4 regions of the Listeria tempestatis genome follow, and region 2 is predicted to be linked to each of the others. Evidence: riboswitches for the same ligand, from Rfam matches in the RefSeq annotation. Region 2 holds a riboswitch; each other region holds the start of a gene.
What was found. Region 2 has a riboswitch for S-adenosylmethionine ahead of metX (homoserine O-acetyltransferase MetX). Riboswitches for the same ligand answer to the same signal wherever they lie in the genome.
Positions count from the first base shown of each region.

Region 1: linked by a shared signal. The riboswitch ahead of metE (5-methyltetrahydropteroyltriglutamate--homocysteine S-methyltransferase) and the one ahead of metX (homoserine O-acetyltransferase MetX) in region 2 are both predicted to bind S-adenosylmethionine.
Region 3: linked by a shared signal. The riboswitch ahead of R8923_RS11940 (MetQ/NlpA family ABC transporter substrate-binding protein) and the one ahead of metX (homoserine O-acetyltransferase MetX) in region 2 are both predicted to bind S-adenosylmethionine.
Region 4: linked by a shared signal. The riboswitch ahead of metK (methionine adenosyltransferase) and the one ahead of metX (homoserine O-acetyltransferase MetX) in region 2 are both predicted to bind S-adenosylmethionine.

Region 1 is NZ_CAUYTK010000001.1:467-4,853, reverse strand. Features, by position in the region: gene metE (5-methyltetrahydropteroyltriglutamate--homocysteine S-methyltransferase) at 1-1,304, opposite strand, end outside; SAM riboswitch class I at 1,395-1,501, opposite strand; gene R8923_RS00110 (MFS transporter) at 1,557-2,711, opposite strand; tRNA gene R8923_RS00105 (tRNA-Glu) at 2,783-2,854, opposite strand; tRNA gene R8923_RS00100 (tRNA-Ser) at 2,859-2,949, opposite strand; tRNA gene R8923_RS00095 (tRNA-Asn) at 2,964-3,036, opposite strand; tRNA gene R8923_RS00090 (tRNA-Ile) at 3,043-3,116, opposite strand; tRNA gene R8923_RS00085 (tRNA-Gly) at 3,122-3,192, opposite strand; tRNA gene R8923_RS00080 (tRNA-Phe) at 3,215-3,287, opposite strand; tRNA gene R8923_RS00075 (tRNA-Asp) at 3,291-3,366, opposite strand; tRNA gene R8923_RS00070 (tRNA-Met) at 3,371-3,444, opposite strand; tRNA gene R8923_RS00065 (tRNA-Ser) at 3,487-3,576, opposite strand; tRNA gene R8923_RS00060 (tRNA-Ile) at 3,603-3,676, opposite strand; tRNA gene R8923_RS00055 (tRNA-Met) at 3,689-3,762, opposite strand; tRNA gene R8923_RS00050 (tRNA-Ala) at 3,790-3,865, opposite strand; tRNA gene R8923_RS00045 (tRNA-Pro) at 3,884-3,960, opposite strand; tRNA gene R8923_RS00040 (tRNA-Arg) at 3,971-4,044, opposite strand; tRNA gene R8923_RS00035 (tRNA-Leu) at 4,055-4,143, opposite strand; tRNA gene R8923_RS00030 (tRNA-Gly) at 4,162-4,236, opposite strand; tRNA gene R8923_RS00025 (tRNA-Leu) at 4,248-4,329, opposite strand; tRNA gene R8923_RS00020 (tRNA-Lys) at 4,336-4,387, opposite strand, start outside.
Region 2 is NZ_CAUYTK010000004.1:87,709-92,095, forward strand. Features, by position in the region: gene R8923_RS07060 (HdeD family acid-resistance protein) at 6-536, opposite strand; gene R8923_RS07065 (alpha/beta fold hydrolase) at 709-1,461, opposite strand; SAM riboswitch class I at 1,572-1,671, shown strand; gene metX (homoserine O-acetyltransferase MetX) at 1,776-2,885, shown strand; gene R8923_RS07075 (Mur ligase family protein) at 2,882-4,372, opposite strand.
Region 3 is NZ_CAUYTK010000011.1:46,549-50,935, reverse strand. Features, by position in the region: gene R8923_RS11945 (methionine ABC transporter ATP-binding protein) at 1-872, opposite strand, end outside; gene R8923_RS11940 (MetQ/NlpA family ABC transporter substrate-binding protein) at 885-1,703, opposite strand; SAM riboswitch class I at 1,847-1,958, opposite strand; gene R8923_RS11935 (aminotransferase class I/II-fold pyridoxal phosphate-dependent enzyme) at 2,111-3,292, shown strand; tRNA gene R8923_RS11930 (tRNA-Asp) at 3,357-3,429, shown strand; gene R8923_RS11925 (GyrI-like domain-containing protein) at 3,540-3,974, shown strand; gene R8923_RS11920 (helix-turn-helix transcriptional regulator) at 4,009-4,387, shown strand, end outside.
Region 4 is NZ_CAUYTK010000001.1:27,173-31,559, reverse strand. Features, by position in the region: gene metK (methionine adenosyltransferase) at 1-1,103, opposite strand, end outside; SAM riboswitch class I at 1,210-1,313, opposite strand; gene R8923_RS00250 (DUF3116 family protein) at 1,363-1,650, opposite strand; gene R8923_RS00245 (thiol-disulfide oxidoreductase DCC family protein) at 1,656-2,042, opposite strand; gene R8923_RS00240 (hypothetical protein) at 2,157-2,465, shown strand; gene R8923_RS00235 (hypothetical protein) at 2,556-2,693, shown strand; gene R8923_RS00230 (YitT family protein) at 2,999-3,844, shown strand; gene R8923_RS00225 (WG repeat-containing protein) at 3,942-4,387, opposite strand, start outside.

The DNA.
Region 1 (4,387 bases), on a different contig from region 2:
GTCGTTGGTAAAAGCGGCAACTTGAGCCATTCGTGTTGGGCTTTAATACGCGTTTCAAATGGACTTTTTCGTTCGGCAGAAATGGTACTGAGCTCTGCCAGCTCCGTTTGAACTTCCTTGTTATTTCGGTACTCTGAGCGGTTCAACTCCAAAACAGCTTGTTCCGCTTTTTCAAGCTCAAAAGTCACCGCCTCCGCTCCGTCTGAAACAGCTTTTGCGAGAAGTACAACTTCCTCTAATTTTTCATCCGCAAATGAAAGTCCGCCGTATAGCACTTTATCCAAATTCGGTTCACTTTTTTTCGTTACTGGAACATGTAGCAATGAACTGGATGGCTGCACAATCAATTTGTCTTTTTGCACAAGCCGCGTTAAAATTTCAAGCTCTGCGCGTTTCTCCCGAACTTCTGCCCGCCAAACGTTACGCCCATCAATGACTCCTGCCGCCAAATATTTATTATCTGGAAAACCAAATTTTTGAATTTTTTCAAGCGTTTCCCCGTGATCATGCACGAAATCAAGCCCAATCGCATCAACCGGCAACTTCACAATCGTCTCATATTCATCCACACTCTCAAAATAGGTTTGCAAAATCAATTTTGCATGTGGCGCCGCCGCCCGTAATTCCGCATACACCTCATCAAAAAGCGCCACTTCTTCTTTTTCTAAACTCGTTGCAAGAATAGGTTCATCAAGTTGAATCCATTTCGCGCCCGCCGCATCCAGTTCTTCAATAATCGTTTTATAAAGCGGCAAAAACTTCTGAATTAAGCTCTTGAAATCATTTTTATCAGCACCTTTTCCAAGCGACAAATAAGTAATCGGCCCTATGATGACCGGCTTTCCATCAATCCCGAGCTCTTCTTTCGCTTCTAAATATGCTTTTAGCGCTTTATTTTCTAAGAGTTTTGGCTCCACATCTTGAAGTTCTGGAACAATGTAGTGGTAATTTGTGTTAAACCATTTCGTCATCTCTGAAGCTACTGCTGTCTTGTTTCCACGTGCAATATCAAAATATGTACGCAGTGATACCTCATTCGTAAAGTTCCCAAACCGCTTGGGAATTACGCCAAACGCCACGCTTAAATCAAGTACATGGTCATACAACGTAAAATCGTTAACTGGTATAATGTCAATCCCTTTTTCCTTCTGTTTGTTTAAAGCAGCAAATCGAATTGCTTTTGTTTCAGAAAGAAGAGTATCTTCTGAAATTTTGTTATTCCAAAAATTTTCCAACGATTTCTTCCATTCGCGTTTCTCACCAAGACGTGGATACCCTAAATTTGAACTAAGTACTTTTACCATTTACCTCATCCTCTCTTTATTTATGACGCGAAAAAGCCTCCCTAGATAGAGAGGCTAAAATAATTCGAAAATAAACGAAAAATTAGTTCTCTCTTATCTTTCAAAGCATCACGCTTTGCAGGATTTAGCACCTTTTCAAAAAATTGAAAGGTTGCCGGGTTTCATCGGGCCAGTCCCTCTACCACTCGTTATAAGAGTTTCCTATTTAATTTACATAACAAATGTATTGAAATCATAATACCAAAAACGAATCTATACTGTCAATCTTTTTTTTGAAAATAATAAAATTCCCCCTAAAATAAGAAGTCCTGCTACCGTAAAATAAAAGCTCTGCGGACCAACCAAGCTAATGAGAGCTCCCGTTACAGTTGGTCCCAAAATACTCCCCGCACTAAAGCACATCCCAACCAAAATATTCCCCGCAGGAAGAAGATCAAGCGGCGTCAAATCCGTCATAAACGAAAGACCTAGGGAATAAAGCGAACCAACAAGTATCCCAAGCACAAAGAAAATCACAATAAAAAGCAAATCATTAGAAACAAATGCTGCTAAAAAGAAAACGAGACCACCTAAAAACGTCAAAATCGGCAACACGCGCCCGCGCCCCAACCGGTCACTAAGAATCCCAATTGGAACCTGAAATAAAATCGTCCCCACCGAGAAAGCAGAAATAATAAACGTAATCATATACGTTTCGATTCCAAATCTAAGCCCAACAATTGGAAAAGTCGCATTTAAGGCAGTTTCCAAAACACCACATAAAAATGGTGGAATCATTGACACCCATGCAATTTTCATAACATCCGAAAAACGTTTCACACTATCAAAAAAAGAAAGTTTACGAATTTCTGTTTCTTCTGAAATAAACTCATTTTTCAGCGTAAAAATTAGTCCCCATGCGACGAGAACTAGCACGCCAGAAATATAGAAAGGTAAGTTAGGACTCACATCCATTAAATTTACAAGCTGCGGACCAACTGCAAATCCAAGTGAAAAAAACAAGCCATAAATTGCCATATTCCTTCCACGTTTACTTTCCTCTGTTGTAGCTCCAATCCAAGTTTGCGATGAAAAATGCAACATATGATCCCCCACGCCAATAATAAGACGCAATAAAAACCAAAAATACAAATTAAACCACATTGGAAACAAAAATAGCGCCACCAGAACTAATCCCCCACCAACTATAATAATTGGCTTAAAGCCAAATTTATGTAGCGGTGCTTCAATAAACGGTGACACCAATAAAACGCCAATATAAATTCCCGTCGCATGAAGTCCATTCACTCCCGAACTAATCCCCATACCTTCAAAAATAATCGCAATTAGCGGCAACAAAAGCCCTTGTGACAGCCCCGAAATAGCCACAATCACCGTCAAAACCCAAAACTTCCGCCCATTTCGCATCCAAGCCGCCCCCAAAAATTTTTAAAATAAAATAAGAACAATGCCTCCGCATTGTTCTTACCCCATAATGATGACCCGTACGGGATTCGAACCCGTGTTACCGCCGTGAAAGGGCGGTGTCTTAACCGCTTGACCAACGGGCCTTACTGGCGGAGAAGGAGGGATTTGAACCCTCGCGCCGCGCAAACGACCTACACCCTTAGCAGGGGCGCCTCTTCAGCCACTTGAGTACTTCTCCAGTAAAAATATAAACTCCACAGGCAGGACTCGAACCTGCGACCGATCGGTTAACAGCCGATTGCTCTACCAACTGAGCTACTGTGGAATAAAATGGGCCTAAATGGACTCGAACCATCGACCTCACGCTTATCAGGCGTGCGCTCTAACCAGCTGAGCTATAGGCCCTAAAAAGCGGGTGAGGAGAATCGAACTCCCGACAACAGCTTGGAAGGCTGTGGTTTTACCACTAAACTACACCCGCACACTACACATATACAAGAAAGTGGCTTGGGACAGAATCGAACTGCCGACACCTTGAGCTTCAATCAAGTGCTCTACCAACTGAGCTACCAAGCCAAATGGCGGTCCCGACGGGATTTGAACCCGCGATCTCCTGCGTGACAGGCAGGCATGTTAACCCCTACACCACGGAACCACGATTGCGGGGACAGGATTTGAACCTGCGACCTTCGGGTTATGAGCCCGACGAGCTACCAGACTGCTCCACCCCGCGATAATAATATTAAAAATAGTCCACTTAGTCACAAATAAAAAACGGAGGAAGAGGGATTCGAACCCCCGCGAGCTTTTACACCCCTGTCGGTTTTCAAGACCGATCCCTTCAGCCAGACTTGGGTATTCCTCCACGATATAATCATAAAAAGTGCTAAGTGGACCTTGCAGGACTCGAACCTGCGACCGGACGGTTATGAGCCGTCTGCTCTAACCAACTGAGCTAAAGGTCCAAATTTTAAAGATAGCGGCGGAGGGAATCGAACCCACGACCTCTCGGGTATGAACCGAACGCTCTAGCCAGCTGAGCTACGCCGCCATATTAGTAAAGAATAGATTTAAAATTTGGTGGAGCCTAGCGGGATCGAACCGCTGACCTCCTGCGTGCAAAGCAGGCGCTCTCCCAGCTGAGCTAAGGCCCCAAATAATAAATTTCATACTGGTCGGGAAGACAGGATTTGAACCTGCGACCCCTTGGTCCCAAACCAAGTGCTCTACCAAGCTGAGCTACTTCCCGTAAAATAAAGCGCGCCCAGAAGGAGTCGAACCTCCAACCGCCTGATTCGTAGTCAGGTACTCTATCCAGTTGAGCTATGGGCGCAATATAAAAATGGTGCCGAGGACCGGAATCGAACCGGTACGGGTATCACTACCCGCAGGATTTTAAGTCCTGTGCGTCTGCCAGTTCCGCCACCCCGGCATATAATAAAACTCAGATTGGAGCGGAAGACGGGGTTCGAACCCGCGACCCCCACCTTGGCAAGGTGATGTTCTACCACTGAACTACTTCCGCATAATTATAAGTGCGGGTGAAGGGACTTGAACCCCCACGCCTCGCGGCGCCAGATCCTAAATCTGGTGCGTCTGCCAATTCCGCCACACCCGCAAAGAGTGAGCCGTGCAGGGTTCGAACCTGCGACCCTCTGATTAAAAGTCAGATGCTC
Region 2 (4,387 bases):
CGAAATTATTTATCCATTTTACCCATGATGAAGAAAGTAGAAATGGCGCCAATTCCTTCAACAATAAAGAATGTACCTGTAATAAATACAATCCCTACTAAGCTTACTACTGGGTTGAATAATGCGATAAAACCAACAATAATGCCGATAATGCCCATTGTTAAAATCCAGCCCCAGCCTTGAACGTTATTTTGTTTGGCAGCAAACGCACCAATTGTACGCATAATCCCTGCAAATAGTACCCACATTGCAAAAACGAGTACAAGTGTTGCAGCACCCTCGATTTGATCAAACAGCAAGAATACACCTAGTAGTGTTGATAAAATACCTTCTGCAAGTACCCATCCTGAAACATGTTGCGCTTTGCGATTTGAAAAATAGGAAACAATATGAAAAATACCGGAAACTAGAAGAACAAACGCAATTGTAAAGCTAAATGTTAATAACGATACAAGCGGATGGAACATCAACCAAACTCCCAAGCCAATCATAGCAATTCCTGCAATTAATAATAAAATTCGTGTAAAAGTCTTCATTTTTTTCCTCCCTAAACATTTATGTAAACACTAAACTAGTTTACCACGTTTTCTATGAGTGTAAACCTATTTCCTTTTAATTTACATATTTGTCACAAAGAGGTACAAAAATACACGTTTAATGTGTAATTTATTTCGCGATTTTCATGATTTCGCTTCATTTTGACCCTTTTTAGTTTTTCGCCTTACTAGCTAAAAAATCAGCAACTTTATCCATAATTGCAATTTGGACAAGATGACCTTCACCTTCGCCAATTTCAAATTCAATATGAGCACCGTGCGGCTCGGAAACATTCTTCTCGACAAAGTTTTTTACGGTTTCAATTGGGATTTTCCAATCTTCCGTCCCGTGCCAAATATAAAGCGGGCGTCCCGCTAAGGCTTCTGGCTTTCTATCCAAATCATAGTTTTCTTGCCATGCAAGTAAATCGGCATAATCACTTGGAAGTTTAATCTGGCGCTCAAAAGCCCGGATGATGGTACGCTCGCGAAAATTAAGCGGACTTGGTTCGCCCATGATACACGCCGCTGCCTTGATTTCCGAATGATGCGTCAGAAGCGCACAAGTTGTAATGCCTCCCATAGAAACGCCTCCTACAAAAATGGTTGTCGCGAGATTTTGCCTGATGTAATGGTCGCGAATAAATTCATATTCCGAAAGACTCCCTTGGATGCTGTTCCAAAATGTCAAGGAAATGACCGAGGACACAGTTTGGTGGCGCTCACCGTGATTCGGCGCGTCCGGCAGACACACCCTAAACCCTCGACTTGCTAGCTTTCTCCCCTGAGTTAAAACGAGTTCTTTACTTGTCTGCCAGCCGTGATAATAAATGGCTAAAGGTAGAGGTTTGTCTACGCTCGTTTTGCTCACAACTTCCAAAACCGGAATATCATGAATTTTTCGTTTTACGATTTTAAATTTCATTTTAAGCACCCCCACCTCATTCTATCAGCCCAAAAAACAGAAAAACAACTTTTTCGCCTGCTTGACAAATTGTCTAAACGCGCTTATGATTAATTTTAATTTCATATATTTTCTTATCAAGAAAGGCGGAGGGACTGGCCCGATGAAGCCTTAGCAACCGGACGATTGATCACGGTGCTAATTCCAGCAGTTAATTCTGAAAGATAAGTCGGTAGTCGTTCTTACATATTTACTACCCCTTCTGGCTTATTTTTTGCTAGGAGGGGTTTTTTGCACTCTCCGCAGTTATCAACTTCATGAAAGGGTGCTTAAAAATGGAATTAAAACAACAACTATTATTTCAAAAAAATGCTCTCGTTTTAGAAAACGGGGCTGTACTTCAGCCAATTGAAATTGGTTATGAAACTTACGGGACGCTAAACGAAGAAAAAACAAATGTGATTTTGCTTGAACATGCACTCACTGGAACTGCCCATGCCGCAAAACATCACGCGGCTGATGCACCAGGCTGGTGGGACGATTATATTGGCCCTGAAAAAGCACTAGATACAAATCGCTATTTTATTATTTGCACAAATGTATTTGGTGGCTGTAGCGGCTCAACCGGTCCGTCCTCCATTAATCCAGACACAGGTGAGCCGTATCGCCTTTCATTTCCTCGCTTTAGTGTAAGAGATATCGTTCGCGTTCAATACGAACTCATCCAAGAACTTGGCATTTCAAAACTAAAAGCCGTGATCGGCGGATCGATGGGCGGTATGCAGGCGACCGAATGGGCTGTGAGCTATTCAGATACCGTTTGTTCCGTCATCAATATCGCTTCTCCACTTGCCGCTAGCCCTGATGCCATCGGATTCAACCTCATCCAGCGAATGGCCATTTTAAACGATTCTGAATTTAATGATGGCAACTATACCACACAACCAGAAGGCGGCCTCGCAACCGCTCGCATGGTTGGTATGATGACATATCGTACGAGCGAACTTTTCTCCAAACGTTTCGAACGCTTTACAGTGGACGAAAGCTCGCCAGGCGCTTTCTCTAAAGAACATTTCCAAATCGAATCTTACTTACACTATCAAGGCGACAGTTTTGTCGAACGCTTTGATGCTAACAGCTACCTTTATTTAACAAAAGCGATTGACCTGTTTGACGTCATCCACAGCCAAGACGGCGCAGCGCCATCTTATACGCAAATTAAAGTCCCTTACCTTTTAATTGGGATTACAAGCGACCAACTTTTCCGCATTCGCGACCTAAGACGCGATTTTGAACTCCTAAAAAAAGCGGGCGTTCCTGTTTCGTACCACGAAATTGATTCCGACTACGGACACGATGCGTTTTTAGTCCAATCCGAAGTTCCTAAATTCGCCCCCATACTATCCGAATTTTTACTTCAAAAAAAAGAAGAGAAGGCATTTTAGCCCTCTCTTTTTTGATATTCCATCTTGATTTGACCACCCAATTTGTGAAAATCACTACCCGTCACAGACCCTTTTAGGACAAGCAAACTATCCTCCGTCAAAATGCCACGCAAGAAATTCCTTAAGTCCGTCAAATTGCTAAACCACCGAATACGTTCATTTTCGTTCTGTTTAAATAAACCTTCAAACAAATCACCATAACCAAAAATATAATCGGCACCACTGTCTAGCACATCTTTCATTATTTTCACATGCACTTCAGGGCCCTTCTCTCCTAAATCTGCAATTTGTCCAACAATTAAAAATGATTTCCCTTGGTAAAATTGTTTATGCGACTTAAAATAATCAATCGCATTTAACATCGAAGGCACCGCCGCATTGTGTGAGTCATCAACCATGTAGGCGAAAGCGCCGTCTGGTAACGCAAGTGGGATCATTTCCATCGTTTTTGGTAGCGGCTTAAATGTTTCCATTTTGGCAAGCGAAGCGTTTGTTTCACCAGTAATTTGCCAGTAGGCAAGTAGCGCCGCTAAGCTGTTTTCCATAAGTCCCGCTGAACCAGTCGGCAAGCGATATGTAAGCTTTTCGTCAAAAAACATCACTTCTAGTTCATCATAAAACTTTTCATGTTTCACGCTTAGTAATCTCACGTCCGCCGCATTGTTTTTCGCCGAGTATGTCAACAAATGATTGGTGTATTTTTTGGCTTTATTTAAAAGAATTTCACGTTCTTCTTTCCCTATATCTGCATTCAAAATGACGACTGTATCTTCATTAGCCCCTTCTAAAACTTTCGCTTTATAAAGTGCAATGGTTTTTGTATCTTTCATTGAACTTAAGTGCGCCTCACCAATTGAAGTAATGATAACGATGTTTGGCTTGATTAGTTTCGACATGGAACCCGTGTCAAAACTATTTAGCGCATTTAATGAGACTTCAAGATTTAAAATATCCGGGTTTTGAATGAGCTGCGCCATATAGAGCGGAATGGCGAAGCGGGTATTGTGGTTCCCGCGATTTTCAAGCACATTTTGATTGCTAAAAACATGAGTGAGAAGCATTCTTGTCGATGTTTTCCCGACAGAACCAGTGATGGCGATGGTCGGATTTTGAAAGACGGTACGTACTAATTTAGAAAATTCAATCATGAACGTCCAACTATTTTCAACAATGAATTGTGGTGTAGTCTGACGCGCACTTTCAATTGGGGTTTCTGTAACAATTAAACCTAATAAGTGTTCCCTGCCTTTTATTTGCGCATTACCATCTGTCCATTTAACAGGTTTCCGGTTCACATAGTCTCTGCGTTCGTTTGAAATAGCGATAAACATGGTTTTCGCTAACAACTCAGGGTTTGTACTCAAACTCACATGTTGATATTCAACTCGCGTCAAATGATTGGGGCGCAAATTGTTATTTAAGAATTGTCCAGGAAGATACTCATCTAAATGTTTCATGATTTCTTGAATTTCTACTGTTTTTTCCATAAAAAACTCCTTTTC
Region 3 (4,387 bases), on a different contig from region 2:
ATACTAGGTAGACAATCGAATTTCCGCGATACAAGCGCGAGAGCGGGCTCATCGGAACCTTCACCAATGAAATGGAGGGAAACCAGTTTGCCAGTTTGTTTATATTTTTCCAAAACATCAGCTGGAATTTCAAAACTCGCTTCCGAGCCAACAAAACGTTTGGTAGTGGCGTGTTTTGGCTTTGTGAACACATCTAAAACGGTACCTTCTTCTACAATTTGCCCGTTTTCCATTACGGCGACACGGTCGCATATGCGCTGGATAACATCTAGTTCATGTGTAATAAGGAAAATCGTAATACCTAGTTCGCGGTTAATTTTAAGAAGTAAATTTAAAATGGCTTCGGTTGTTTCTGGATCGAGCGCACTTGTTGCTTCATCGCTCAGTAAAATTTCAGGCTCATGGGCAAGAGCTCGTGCAATGGCGACACGCTGTTTTTGTCCGCCAGAAAGTTGGGCTGGGAAATTTTCTTTTTTATCCGTAAGCCCAACAATTTCCAAATATTTTTCAACACGCGCTGTAATTTCCTCGTTTTTTAAGCCTTCAAGTTTGAGCGGAAGCGCAATATTTTCATAAACAGTGGCCGTTTTAAGTAGATTGTATCCTTGGAAAATCATACCTATTTTACGTCTCGCTAAACGCAAGCTTTTAGTTGAAAGCTCTGCAAGATTGTCATTTGCGATATGAACCGTACCTTTTGTCGGCTGTTCTAAAAAATTAATACAACGGACAAGCGTACTTTTTCCGGCGCCGCTATAACCCACAACCCCGTAAATCTCACCTTTTTGGACGGAAAGCGAAACGTCCTTTACCGCCTGAACGATTCGCCCGTTAACATTAAAAGTCTTGCTAACATGTTCTAGTTTAATCATGATTACAACTCCCTAAAATGCAGGTACAACAGACCCTTTAAATTCTTTTTCAATGAAGCTTCTTAGTTCATCGGAATGGTAATATTTTTTTAGTGTGTCGACTACTTCATCGTCTTTGTTTTCAGTGCGTACAACGAACACATTTGGATACGGATTGTCTTTTGTTGGTTCATGGAAAATTGAATCGTCATTAATTGTAAGTCCAGCGCCCATTGCAAAATTGGTGTTAATGGCAGCGGCTTTTACTTCACCGAGTTGAGCTGGGATTTGTGAAGCTTCAAGTTCAATGATTTCTAAATCAAGCGGATTTTCCGCGATATCTTTTTTCGTTGCTTTTTCTTCCACGCCGTCTTTCAACTTAATGACACCAGCGTCTTCAAAAAGTTTTAAGCCGCGATACTCGTTCGAAGGATCATTTGGAACCGCAATTTTATCCCCCTTCTTAAGCTCTTTAATATCTTTAATGTCATCGGAGTAAATCCCCATTGGAAAAGCAACCGTCTTAAAGACTTGGTCGATTTTATAGCCCTTATCTTTTTTCTGTGCGTCTAAAAATGGAATGGTTTGGTAGTTATTCGCGTCTAAATCCCCATCATTTAGTGCAGTATTTGGCGTGTTGTAATCATCAAAGGTTTTAATGGTGATGTCAAGTCCGTCTTTTTTGGCTAATTTTTTCACTTCCTGCGCAATTTGTTGATGCGGGCCACCTGTTACGCCAATTGTAATTTTTTCCGTACTTAGCGCTTCGGATTTACCTCCGCCACAAGCAGAAAGTGCCAGTAATGCTACTCCAGTAAGTGCAATCAAAATACCTTTAGTTCTCTTTTTCATAAAAAATTCCTCCCCATATGTCTCTGAATTTAAATTTTTATAAACATTCTAGTTTGAGAGAAGGATACAACTGCCTTTAGAACATAAATAAAACCCCTCTACCATCAGAATAGAGAAGTTGAATGTCTTGCGTATTCGAACTCCTCTCATCTGCCAAAATGGCGATGCCATTTTGCTGGAATTAGCACCTTCACTTTAAAAAAGTTAGGTTGCCGGGCGTCATCGGGCCAGTCCCTCAGCCTCTCTCGATAAGAGAACTACATTATAAAAACTTGTTACGTAAAAATATACCGATTTTTATGACCGTTGTCAATGCTTTTTTAATGTTTTTTATTTCTAGACTAGACAAAATTGCAAGAAAACTTTAAGATATTTAACAATGAAACATAAAACGGGAGGCGTACGAAATGAGATTTTCTAAAAAGCTTGAAAACTTGCCAGAGCAGTTTTTTTCAAAGCTCGTACAAAATGTAAATCGCAAAATTGCAGAAGGGCATGATGTCATCAATTTGGGGCAAGGAAATCCTGATCAGCCTACGCCGCAAAATATCGTAGAAGCATTAAAAAATGCCGCAAGTGATGTGCAAAATCACAAGTATTCTTTGTTTCGCGGCAAGGCAGAACTGAAAAAGGCAGCTGCCGATTTTTATGAAAGAGAGTACGGAGTGTCTTTAGATCCTGAAAAAGAAGTGGCGATTTTATTTGGGACAAAAACAGGGCTTGTGGAGTTGCCAATGTGTCTTCTTGACCCAGGGGAGAAAATGCTTTTACCAGACCCAGGCTACCCAGATTACTTGTCCGGGGCGGTTTTAGCGGATGTCGTGTACAAGTTAATGCCTCTTTTGGAAGAAAATCAATTTCTACCAGATTATGCACAAATAGATGCGGAGACACGGTCTGATGCGAAGTTAATGTATTTAAATTATCCGAACAATCCAACGGGCGCTATCGCCACGGAAACGTTTTTCGAAGACACCGTTTCATTTGCTAAGGAAAACGAGATTGCAGTCGTGCACGATTTCGCTTACGGGGCTATCGGTTTTGGCGCTAAACCAATTAGTTTTCTCCAAACAAAAGGGGCAAAGGACGTCGGAATTGAGCTGTATACGCTATCCAAAACATACAATATGGCCGGCTGGCGAATTGGTTTTGCTGTCGGAAACGAAACAATGATTGAAGCCATCAATTTAATCCAAGATCATCTGTATGTGAGTCTTTTCCCTGCAATTCAGGACGCGGGGATTGAAGCGCTTAGTGGCTCTCAGGAAGCTGTCAGAAAGCAAAATGAGCGTTATGAAAGTCGGAGAAATGCCTTTTTAGACGCGTGTTCGGAAATTGGCTGGGAAGCGGTTATTCCAAGGGGTTCGTTTTTCGCCTGGATGAGAGTTCCTAATGGCTTTAATAGTACAAGTTTTACAGAGTATTTGCTTGAGCACGCTAATGTGGCGGTAGCGGACGGAAGTGGTTTTGGTGAGTGCGGCGAGGGCTACGTCCGAGTCGGTCTTCTCATGAATGAGGAGCGGCTAAGGGAAGCTGTGAATCGTGTTGGGCGATTAAATATTTTTCAAACGACAACGGTTAGTCTCTAAAAAGAGTTGACGATTTTTGGCAATCGTGGTTTAATGATGAAGTGCCCTTTTTATGGGGTTACTTGGTTCCGTGGTGTAGGGGTTAACATGCCTGCCTGTCACGCAGGAGATCGCGGGTTCAAATCCCGTCGGAACCGTTCAAATTTAAGAAGTTTGTAGATATTAATCTACAAACTTTTTTTATTACCCTGACAAACTGTTGTCAAAGCATGATGCTATACTAACGTTGAAAGGGAGGTAATAAAAAATGAACTATCAAATTAGCCGTTTTGAAGAATTAAAAGTAGCAGGAGAACGTATACATATTAGCAACAACGACCCTAATATGAGCGAGAGATTTACGGAACTTTGGCAAAAATTTTATCAAAACCATGCTACAATGGATATGAAAGAAAGAGTGTACGGGGTGTATTTTAATTTTGAAGGTGAACATGAAAATCCAGCTACGTTATCGTATGATGTACTAGCAGGTGTAGCTTCGAAAGATGGGGAAATAACAATCCAAAGTGGGAAGTATGCTCGTTTTGAAGCAGTCGGCAATCCGATGACTGTACCGGGGGAGCTTTGGCAGGAAATTTGGCAAACAGAATTGGAATGCACCTGTTTGACAGATTTTGAGTTGTATTATCCAAATCCAGATATCGAAAAAACGCGGATTGAAATTTATATTGGAATAAAATAATGGCCTTATTTTAAGAGAGAGGAGAAAGCGATTTATGCGTTTTAATCGAATGCTAGCTATTGTATTACTTTTAGTCAGTAAGCGGAAAGTAACCGTCCAAACTTTAGCGGATTTTTTTGAGGTATCAGAGCGCACTATTTATCGTGATTTAGAAGCGCTCGATTATGCAGGTATCCCCATCATTTCTACGCCAGGATTTAACGGTGGGATTAGCATAATGGAAAACTACTATCTGGATAAACAATTGTTTTCCTCCCTTGATTTTAAATCCGTGTTGCTTTCGCTTTATCGGTTAAATATTGAAAATGATAACGATAAAAAAGAGCTGATTGAAAAGCTACAATTGCTTTTTGATGCCGAGGAATTGCAACAAATTGAACAACACGCACATCAAGTTGTCGTAGATTTTTCAT
Region 4 (4,387 bases), on a different contig from region 2:
GTCTGGCGGTAAATCGGGCGTTGTAAATCAAGCATTTTAATGATACCCGCTGGACGCAAATCAAAATTCGCACGCACTGCATCAATTAAGTCTTTTTCCGAATAACTACTTGTACCATATGTTTCAATTGAAATGGAAACTGGTTGTGCCACACCAATTGCATAGGCTAATTGCACTTCTACTTTTTTGGCAAGACCTGCTGCTACAATATTTTTAGCAACATAGCGTGCTGCATAGGCACCAGAGCGATCAACCTTAGTTGGATCTTTCCCTGAGAAGGCACCACCGCCGTGTCTTGCATACCCACCGTAAGTATCCACAATGATTTTCCGCCCGGTTAGTCCGGCATCTCCTTGAGGACCACCAATAACAAAACGTCCAGTAGGGTTAATAAAATACTTTGTCTCCGCATCTAACAAATTTTCATCAATAACGGCATGAATTACTTTTTCAAGCATATCCTCCCTTATTGTTTCATTTGAAATTTCGGGGTGGTGCTGTGTAGAAATTACGACTGTATCAATCCGTACGGGCTGATTATTTTCATCATATTCCACGGTTACTTGAGTTTTTGCATCGGGACGTAAATATTTTAATGCTTTTGATTTTCTAAGTTCAGCGATTTTACGCGATAGTCCGTGCGCTAAGTGAATGGGTAGAGGCATTAAATCCTCGGTTTCATCTGTCGCAAATCCGAACATCAATCCTTGATCGCCCGCACCGATTGCAAGTAAATCCTTCTCTTTTTCGCCGTTACGTGATTCTAAAGATTCATCCACACCTTGTGCGATATCTGGCGATTGTTCATCAATTGCTGTTAAAACGGCACATGTTTCTGCATCAAAACCATATTTAGCACGTGTATAGCCGATTTCTTTAATGGTTTTTCGCACAATTTTAGGTATATCCACATAAACCGATGTTGTAATTTCACCAGCTACAAGGACAAGACCTGTTGTCACAGTCGTTTCACAGGCTACACGTGCATCTGGATCTTTTGCAATAATAGCATCTAAAATCGCATCAGAAATTTGATCTGCAATTTTATCTGGATGCCCATCAGAAACAGATTCTGACGTGAATAAATGACGATTTTCTGTCATTTGATAGTTCCTCCTTTTAATCTCTTCCATCCGCGTATGGCAAGAAAAAAAGCCCTATTCTCTACATAACAGGCATAGAGAAAAGGCTTGAAAGTTCGTACCTTCGCTCTCATCGGTCAGGATTTCTCCTGCTCAGGTTAGCACCTTACAACAAAAAGTGTAGGTTGCTGGGCTTCAAAGGGCCAGTCCCTCTACCGCTCTGGATAAGAGTTGATTTCGTTCTTTTTTAGAATAACATACGCACCATACTGTTGCAAGCCTAATTTTCTGTTAAAAGTTCAGGCCACTCATTTGGCGGCACATCCCGATACTTTTCATAAAATAAATCGCCTTTTTCTGTTCGACCGTAACGAATACCTTGGTTGCTGTGGTAGCGAAAAACATATCCGGCCTCTTCCAAGTGATAAATTGTCCACAAAAAATCCGTTTTACTTGGCAAAGTCTGCTTCCTAGATTTCGAACGATCATTAATAAGCTCATGAATGTTCGATTCGCTCTTATATATATTTTCAATGATTTTATAGGCCAAGCCAAATGGGATTTCCAACCTCTTCACGCTTCCTTTTTCAAACACTTTACATCTTTAAGTGATATATATTTTTTAATACAACACATTATTTTACCACGTTTTCGAGCAACTAAACGATAAATTTTCCTGCCAAAAAATGGAATTCCTGGGAAATATAACGCTAATGCTAGCCATTTCCAGTAAGATAAGTACGTAAGGATTTTGCGTACAGCATAAAAGCCGCGATAAATATGACCGTCCCAACTTACAACGTGTAATTGTTCGTATAAATCGCTTGGTGAAAAATAGGTACCCTCATACGTTTGTAGTGCCCGCCATTCTAGCTCTTCATTTTTATCAAATTTCGTCATTATTCGTTTGACTTCTTTGCAAAATTCGCAGTTTCCATCATAAAAAATAATAGCTTTCATTTTGATAACCTCCTAGTCATTTTCTTTCCTCTTATCATATTTTTAAACCTGTGGTATGATAGAATGGTTAAAATCAGAAAAATATATTCGAATTTAACGGTAAGGAGAATAAACATGACATTAATTCCACTAACTTTAATTATTTTAGCAGGCTTTGTTGCGGCTTTGCTTTTATTTGAGTTCATTGTGAAATGGCGCTGGTTTAAATACTTTTTAGCTACTGTCGGTTTAGTAGCCAGTGGTATCATATTCTTTATTAGCTTTTATGGCGGCGGCTTAAAGCAAACTGAAATTGCCATCGCACTATTTCTAGCAAGCTTTGGTGAATACGTAATTGCCCTCATCATCAGTCTTATTTCACTCATTAAAAGAAAATCAAATACCCCTAAGAAAACGGCAACTAAAAAAACAGGTTCTGCATGACCTGTTTTTTTATGAATAAAAATAGCTACCTAACTAGAGTTTATGGTACACTAATACTATAAATAATTCACTAACTAGGGGGCGATTTTCATGAAGCAAACATTGCTGATTGTGCTGGCAATCGTTTTTCCTGCAACTTTAGGAGCTATTGTAGCGCTTCAAGTTTACAAGAAAAAGACGGCCACTTATATGCCGCTAAAAAATGAATTTGTTCATTGGAAAAAGTAATCATCAAAGGAGGATTTCCACATGAAAAAAGCAGAAAGTGAAAAACCACTTGTTATAAAAATTGTCATTTCTGTTTTGTTAGGGCTTGTTTTACTTAATCTCATGCCTATCCTGGCGATATTTTCTTAAAGATACTCAGTTGCCATTTTAAAAATTTTATGCTAATTTAGTAATAGAATTTGATGTTTTTATGGTGAGACAGTTAATGGCGGTTGCCTTAATGCTTTTTTACAAAAAGACTCCGACACCCATTTTGGGCTGATCGGGGTCTTTTTCTGCTCACTAGGAAAGAGAGGAGTTATCATATGAATAAAAAATGGACTTTTAATTTTGCGAAAATTATCATAGGAGCGCTTATTTTCTCATTAGCAGTAAACGTTTTTGCGATTCCAAACCATCTTGGTGAAGGTGGCGTTACAGGGCTTACAATGATTTTGTACTACACATTTGGTATTGCCCCTGCCATTACGACTTTAATTTTCAATGGAATTTTACTTATTATTGGGTATAAATTTTTGGACCGATTGACGATTATCCTGACTATTATAGCTATTATTTTTACGTCACTTTTTTTACGTCTAACCGAAAATATTACCTTTGTAACCGACCAAACCATCATAGCAGCTATTTTCGCTGGTGTGCTAATGGGCTTTGGCATGGGGCTTATTATGCACGGCGGGGGGACAACAGCAGGGAGTGCTATTTTGGCGAAAATTGCAAACAAATATCTTGGTTGGAATACAAGTTATGCGCTCCTCTTTTTCGATCTCATCGTCGTAATCCCTTCCACTTTTATTATTGGACTACAAAATATGCTTTTCACTATTGTTTCTCTCTATGTTTCAACCAAAGTGCTTGACTTAATTTTAGAAGGATTTAATCCTAAGAAATCCGTAACCATCATCTCTGATAAGTATGAAGATATCGCTCGTGAAATTGATCTTAAAATTGGACGAGGTATGACCCTTTTTGATGGGCAGGGTTATTATAAAAAAGAAGATAAAAAAATTCTTTATATTGTTATTAGTAGGCAGCAATTATTACCTCTTACAAAAATTGTCAATAAACACGATGAAAAAGCCTTTTTCATTATTAATGATGCCCAAAGTGTTGTAGGCGAAGGTTTTACCAAACAAATAACAAGTGAATAAGCGTTTCTTTTTTACGTTTTTTTAAACTCATACTTTATAGAAATAACCTTTTAGACTGTAGCAAAAGTACATTACAGTCTGAAAGGTTATTATCTATTTATACATCTACTCCAACCGACGACAACATTTCTTTTAGTGAAGTAAAATATTTATCGTGTGCATTTTGAATTATTTCATTTGACCTCTCCTCATAGTTTTCAAGGGATAGGATAGGTATTTCATTAAATGCAAGCCATTCAATAAATGGTTTATAATAATTAACACTAGGCTCATCATCCTCATCCACATAAAAGCAAGCCAGAGTATCTCGGTCAAATCCTCCCAAAATTTCTGCATTTATACTGACAAGTTGTAAAAAATCTTTTAACGTGCTAGCCACCATGTTTATCTCACCTTCACTTCCAATGAAAACAATTGGCGCTTCACTTAAATCTGTTATACCCTTATCAACAAAAAAGAAATAGCACCCCCCTGTCCCGTCCGCATAACCAAGATAAAGTAGGCTCTTCTTGATTTTAAGAGTAGCCTCCTCCCCCAGACGAA